2 regions of the Fictibacillus sp. UD genome follow, and region 2 is predicted to be linked to the other one. Evidence: riboswitches for the same ligand, from Rfam matches in the RefSeq annotation. Region 2 holds a riboswitch; the other holds the start of a gene.
What was found. Region 2 has a riboswitch for cobalamin ahead of P8610_RS03150 (DUF4430 domain-containing protein). Riboswitches for the same ligand answer to the same signal wherever they lie in the genome.
Positions count from the first base shown of each region.

Region 1: another riboswitch for cobalamin. It lies ahead of P8610_RS01900 (ribonucleoside-diphosphate reductase subunit alpha); the one in region 2 lies ahead of P8610_RS03150 (DUF4430 domain-containing protein).

Region 1 covers NZ_JARUHH010000001.1:374,110-377,750, reverse strand. The annotation lists gene P8610_RS01900 (ribonucleoside-diphosphate reductase subunit alpha) at 1-1,619, opposite strand, end outside; cobalamin riboswitch at 1,746-1,951, opposite strand; gene P8610_RS01895 (3-hydroxybutyrate dehydrogenase) at 2,018-2,803, opposite strand; gene P8610_RS01890 (GntP family permease) at 2,833-3,641, opposite strand, start outside.
Region 2 covers NZ_JARUHH010000001.1:603,383-607,023, forward strand. The annotation lists gene P8610_RS03145 (ATP-binding protein) at 1-1,063, shown strand, start outside; cobalamin riboswitch at 1,174-1,357, shown strand; gene P8610_RS03150 (DUF4430 domain-containing protein) at 1,703-2,104, shown strand; gene P8610_RS03155 (ECF transporter S component) at 2,097-2,627, shown strand; gene P8610_RS03160 (histidinol-phosphatase) at 2,871-3,641, shown strand, end outside.

The DNA of each region.
Region 1 (3,641 bases), 230 kb from region 2:
CCCTCTTTTGCAAGAAGATGATGCCATCCGAATGTCCCTACCCCTATTGCTCTGTATTTTTGATTAGTAAGCATTGCTTGAGGTACATCAATACGGTTAAGATTGATCACATTATCGAGCATTCTGATCTGAATATCAATTACTCTTTTTAACACATTATCTTGAATTACCTTAGCGAGAGAAAGCGACGATAAGTTACATACCACAAAATCTCCTGGTGTTTTTCTGATAAGAATTTCTCCATCTTCAGTCTCTTCAGAAGAAACGACGGTTGCGGACATGTTTTGCATAATCTCTGTACACAGGTTAGAAGCATAGATCATTCCTAGATGAGTATTGGGATTTAAACGGTTGACCGTATCGCGATAAAACATAAAAGGAGTTCCCGTCTCTAGCTGAGATTTCATGATACGTTTCATGATTTCAATTGCCGGTACACATTTTTTAGAAAGTCTATCGTCTTCAAGACACTCCGTATATTTTTCTCTGAAGCTTCCCATGCCCTTTGTTTCGTCAAAGAAATCCTCCAATGAGTATCCCTTTACCTTTCTTATTTCATGGGGATCAAACAGATGCCACTCTCCCCGTTTCTCAACTTGTTCCATGAATAGATCCGGAAGACATACTCCTGTAAACAGGTCATGTGTTCTCATTCGCTCATCACCATTATTTAACTTTGCATCTAAAAATTCTAAAATATCTTTATGCCATATATCTAGGTAAACGGCAATCGCTCCTTGCCTTTGTCCTAGTTGATCAACAGAAACTGCAGTATTGTTTAACTGCTTCATCCATGGAATAACACCTGATGAATTCCCTTTAAATCCTTTAATATCTGAGCCTCTCGCACGAATCTTACCAAGATAGATTCCTAGTCCTCCACCGCCTTTAGAGACGGTTGCTGCATCGGTATTCGAATCGAAAATCCCTCTAAGACTGTCGTCGATCGTATCAATAAAGCATGAGCTAAGCTGGCCAAAACTTTTACCTGCATTAGCTAGGGTCGGGGTTGCAACCGTCATATATAAATTAGAAAGTGCCCAATAAGCTTCTTTCACTTGTTGAAGCCTATTCGTTTTATCCTCGTCTCTCATTAAATACAAAGCAATCAGCATCCACCGTTCTTGAGGCAGTTCATAAATCTCATTATCAAACCCTTTTGCCAAATATCGGTCAGCCAGCGTTTTCAACCCTATGTATGTAAAAAGCTTATCTTTAGCTGGATCTATCATTTTTTCAGCTTCTTCAATTTCTTGCTCATTATAACAGGTTAGGATCGTAGAATCGTAGATATTCAAGCCCACTAATTTTTGAATTAATCCACACAGATTTGAATAGGGGGGATTCTCTAATTCTCCTCTGTTACGTCTTACTTCTTCATATAGCTGCCTCAAATAAATCTGTGCCGCTACAAACGTCCAATCAGGTTCTTCTGCAGTTAAACCATTTAATGCTTCCATCACTAATTGTCTGAATAGAGATGCAGAATCGTTTGTTTCAGTTTCACTTTCTAGTTTTTCAGCTCTTTCTAAAAATGCCTTCGCTTCTATTCCTGGGAAATTCTCGACACATTCTCTTAACCACTCCCCGAGTAAAGAGTTTGCAGCTGTCATTTTCATTGTTCAAACACTCCTTAAATCATAATAAAAACCCCCTTCCATCAGGAAGAGGGTGAAAGAAACGTGTGATTGCTGCAAGAATACCTTTATACAGTCACTGTTCTTTCTCCCAATCCCCGAGGAAAAGAAAATAGGAGTATTTCAGGCAGGTCTACTGGCTTTTGCTTCTTCCTACTTTGGGCCTTCCCATACAGCAGCCATAATACTTATAGCTAATCTGTACAGTGGCTATTCCATTTCGTCCACAATTACAGTTGCGGGGACAGCTTCGGTTTTACACCGAATTCCCTTTTAAGCCGGAAACTTCCGGCACCTAAATTCTCCATATATAGGTTTGTATTATTTACTCTGACACTAAATATAGTAAATGTCAATTAAATCTATAAAATTATTCTTTTTTATTGAGCCACATATCCGCCATCAATCACAATAGCCTGCCCTGTAACACCTTTTGCATTTTCACTAGAAAGAAACAGGGTATAATCGGCAATTTCTTGAACATCAAGCAAGCGTTTTTGAGGAACAAGCGGATAGATCACTTCTTCCAAAACTTTTTCGAGTTCAACGTTTCTAGTTTTTGCAAGATCCTCAAGCTGCCCTCTTACAAGGGGTGTATCAACATAACCAGGGCAAACAGCATTAACAGTTATGCCATGTGGTGCACCTTCTAAAGCTGCTACTTTAGTTAATCCGATTACTCCATGCTTTGCACTATTATAAGCGGATTTTCCAGCAAAACCGACTAATCCATTTATTGATGCCATGTTGATAATCCGTCCGAACCCTTGTTTTTTCATGATCGGAAACACATGTTTTGTAGCAATAAAAGGAGCAGTAAGCATTACAGAAATCAACTGCTGAAACTTTTCAGTAGGGAACTCTTCTAGTGGTGATACGTATTGTAATCCAGCGTTGTTGATCAGGATATCAATCCGATTATAATGTTGAAGAGCTTGATCCAATGCGTTTGTTATGTCTTCCTCTTTTGTAACATTGCACCCTAGCCCGATGGCATCATGGCCATTACGTACCAAAACTTCAGCTGACTCTTTTGCCTTCTCATCATTAAGGTCACTGATTACGACCTTTGCACCTTGTTCAGCAAACGCTTTAGCTAATTGCAGCCCGATCCCGCTTGCAGCTCCAGTAATAAAAACAACTTTTTTTTCTACGAAGGATCTCATGAATGACTACTCCTTTTCTTTCATAATTCTTATACGATACCAAGACCATAGTAAAGTCCAATAATGACAAATACAGCTACTGTTTTAATAATTGTCATTGCGAAAATATCAATATAAGCCTGTTTATGAGTTAATCCTGTAACAGCTAACAGTGTAATTACGGCTCCATTGTGAGGAAGAGTATCCATCCCGCCGCTCGCCATAGAAGCAACACGGTGAAGGACTTCTGGATCAATGCCTAATTTATTCGCTTGTGCGATATACGTTTCACTCATTGTTGCGAGCGCTATACTCATACCGCCTGAGGCTGATCCTGTAATCCCAGCTAAAGTTGTAGTCGTCACTGCTTCATTTATTAACGGATCTTTAATTGTATTTGACATGGCTGTATTCACTGCCGTAAAACCTGGAAGTGCTGCAATTACTCCCCCAAACCCATACTCTGATGCTGTATTTAGAGTGGCAAGCAAAGCACCGCCAATCGATAAGTTGATACCTTTATTAAAGTTGTTTTTAATTCTTTTAAATGAGAACAGAAGTACCGTAACGATACCAATAATCAATGCACCTTCAACTGCCCAAACTGCAGCAAGTGTCGGAATCTGGATCGCGGGTACATTCTTCATACCAATGGCAGAAAAGTCAAAAGTTGTTCCGTAATACTTAGGAATAAGAACCGTGAACCATTTGTTGAAGACTCCTACCAAAATGAGTGGAAGGATCGCAATAAATGCGTTCGGAAGGTTTTCAGACTCTAGTTTTTCAGGCTCGTTGCTGTGCCCCGTCCCATAGCCTTCTCCCTTTGCTGCCGCTTGTCTTCGTCTCCATTCCAAGTAAA
Region 2 (3,641 bases):
AAATAACATCACAGCGCTGAATCAAGAAAAAGAACAGCTGACAAGTGTGTTAAGTTCTATGGCGGACGGTGTGATTACCTTTGACAGGAAGATGAACATTTTAGTTACAAATCCTCCTGCCGATCGCTTTTTACAAGCGTTTTATTATGAATCAGGGATGAAGACTGAAGTGAACGGAAATGTTCCTGAAGCTGTCAGACAGCTTTTTCAGCAAGTTGTCTCACTTGAGAGTGAGCAGATGACAGAGATTGCGATTCAAGGCCGCTCATGGGTAGTCGTGATGACACCATTATATGATCAATCCCTTATTAGAGGTGCCGTCGCAGTACTACGTGATATGACGGAAGAACGCCGAATGGATAAGTTAAGAGAAGATTTTGTTGCCAATGTTTCTCACGAGTTGAAAACTCCGATTGCTATGCTGCAAGGATATAGTGAAGCGATCGTAGATGATATTGCAGAATCAGAAGAAGAGAAAAAAGAGCTTGCTGGCATCATTTTAGATGAATCAAAACGAATGGGCAGGCTTGTTAACGAGCTGCTCGATCTCGCTAGACTAGAAGCAGGACACATGAAACTTCACTACGCCTCTCTTGCGATTGTGCCTTTTGCAGAAAGAATCGTGCGTAAATTCCAAGGACCTGCCAAAGACAGAGATATTCAGTTAAATCTTTCTATTGACGGTAACCTGGACTCCCATCAAGATCAAATAGAAGTAGATCCAGACAGAATTGAACAAGTGTTAACCAATTTAATTGATAATGCTATTCGCCATACGGCACAAGGTGGATTTGTAAATCTGTCGATTGGTGTGAGCGAACAGAACGTTAAGTTTTATGTGAGCGATAATGGATCTGGGATCAAAGAAGAAGATTTACCGTTTGTATTTGAACGTTTTTATAAAGGGGATAAAGCTAGAACGAGAGGGAAATCCGGTGGTACTGGTCTAGGACTAGCCATAGCAAGAAACATCGTAGAAGCACATGGAGGACAGATCAGCGTTCACAGCAAAAACAATGAAGGTACGACATTTTCCTTTGTTATTCCGCGAACGTTGAAATAAATTAGCAATACACCCCGATTAATCTTGTTTCATAAGGAACAAAAAATGATATAAAAAAAGATTTCACAAATTTCTCCATTACGTTATAATAAGAATTGTGTTTTCAAAAAATTCATAAGTGTTAAACAGGTGCAGTCCAGTATTGGACACGCTTAATAGGGAAAACGGTTAAATGCCGTTGCGGTCCCGCCACTGTAATTGTGAGAATCCTATAGTTTCGCCACTGTTAATACGGGAAGGCGATAGGAGACGATGATCAAGAGCCAGGAGACCTGCCTGTTTGTTACATGACATGACCTACGAGGATAGGGGGGTGTTTAACAGTGCCGGAGAGCCGGCTGCTGTTTTCTGCCTGTATACTATTAATCTCCTTCGTAGACGAAGGGGATTTTTTTAGTTATACGTAAATTCACTAAATTTATGGGTTTTTCCTGAATCTTTATTGAAAAGTTGATTGTAGAGGAAGGTGTGAGACTCCAGCGGGACGAGCGGGACAGGTGAGACTCCTAATCGCGGTTTGCGGCAGGAGGCTCACCGCACGCCCTGCGGAAAGCGAAGCACCTGAAACGGATATCAACTCTTTCAAGAGCAACATGATTTGAGAAAAACCTTAACTCAAGACAAGAAAGAGGTAAAATGATGAAAAAACTACTTTTAGTATTTACAACAATGATCATGATACTGGTTGGCTGTGGAACGACTGAAGTAAAGGAAAACACGGATCAGCCAAAACAAGAGGAAACAAAAAAAGAACAAGTCACGGTTCAGATCACTAAAGATAATGGAAAAGAAAAGGTAACAGAGAAGAAAGTGGATATAACAAAAGGTGCAACAATTATGAACGTGATGCAAGATAACTTTGATATCAAAACTCAATTCGATGGTGCATTTATAAGCAGTATTGAAGGAATTGAGGGAAATGAAAAGGATAAAACATCATGGTTCTTTTCTGTGAATGGTGAGGAAGCAATGAAAGGCGCAAAGGAAATCACTTTAAAGCCGGGAGATTCTTTAGAGTTCGACTTCCATAAATATGAATAATCTCAGTATTAGAAGAATGACGATCATTGCTTTGTTAGCTGCTCTTTTAACTGTAGGGCGAATCTGGTTTGCAATGATACCAAACGTTCAGCCAAACACAACTATATTGATTTTGGCATCATTTGTACTAGGTCCTATTCACGGACTGCTGCTTGCTATCTTGAGTACACTAACCACAAACCTAGTTTTAGGCCACGGCTTATGGTCGTTCGGTCAGATGATTGCTTGGGGTCTTATTGCCGTGATGAGCGGCCTGATAGGTCGATACCGTCACAACATACCGTGGATGATTTTACCTTTATATGCTGGTTTCTGTGGATTTTTATTCGGTTTCATCATGTCGGTTATAATGGGCGGAATTATCATGCAAAAATTTTGGCCATATTATATAGCTGGGCTGCCGTTTGACCTTAATCATGCGATTGGAAATGTGGTATTCTTTGTAGTACTTTATAAACCGCTACTTTACGTAATGGAGCATCAAATTAATAAAGATATGAACAAGAAAGCTGCCTTTGAATAGGGAGCTTTTTTTCTGCAAAAAAATGGTTCAAAATAAGTCTTATTTGAATAGGATGATAAAGTTGATTTAACTTTTCTAAAGGAGGACAAAATGAGAGACTATTTAAACCGTTTTTTTGCAGTGATGTTTTTAATGATGTGCCTTAGCGTATTATTTATTGGAGTTAAATTAGGAGCATAAACTCTTGATTGAAACAGATATTCATGATACATATGGTAAAACGTTTTAAAAAAGGAGATTAATATGCTAACGGATTACCATTCTCATCTGGAAAAAGGCACTTTAACAATCGACTATCTAAAACAATTTGTAGACACAGCAAGAGAAAAAGGGATACAAGAGTTTGGAATTTCAGAACACGCTTATCATTTTTATGAAACAAAGAACATTGTATCAAAACCATGGATGGAAGAAAGACGCTATTACAAGATGGACGATTATGTGAACTTGTTTAAACAAGCTGATCAACTTGGAATGGACGTAAGAATGTCTATAGAGATGGACTATACACCAGGCAGTCATGAGGAAATGGCTGCGTTTATCAAATCTTATCCGTTTGATTATGTGATCGGATCTGTTCACTGGGTAGACGATTTTGGAATAGATTTGGCAGAGTACCGAAAAGAATGGGATCGTCGTGATCTCTATGAAACGTATCGTGCTTATTATGATCAGATCGTTACGCTTGCTGAAAGTAACTTATTTGATATCGTGGGGCATCTTGATCTTGTGAAGATCTTTAACTATGTTCCTGCCGATCAAGACTTCTTATATGAACAGTATGACCGTGTTACAGATGCTTTAAGCCGTTCAAAGACATGTGTAGAGATCTCGTCTGCTGGACTGCGGAAACCGGTTGGGAGGCTGTATCCTGAACCCGAACTCCTTTCACTCTGTTACAAGAAAGGAATTCCGATCGTACTTTCGTCAGACGCTCACGAACCTCATCAGGTTGGAGAAAACTATGAAGCATCCATTACGCTAGCCAAAGAGACGGGATACACGAAACTCATG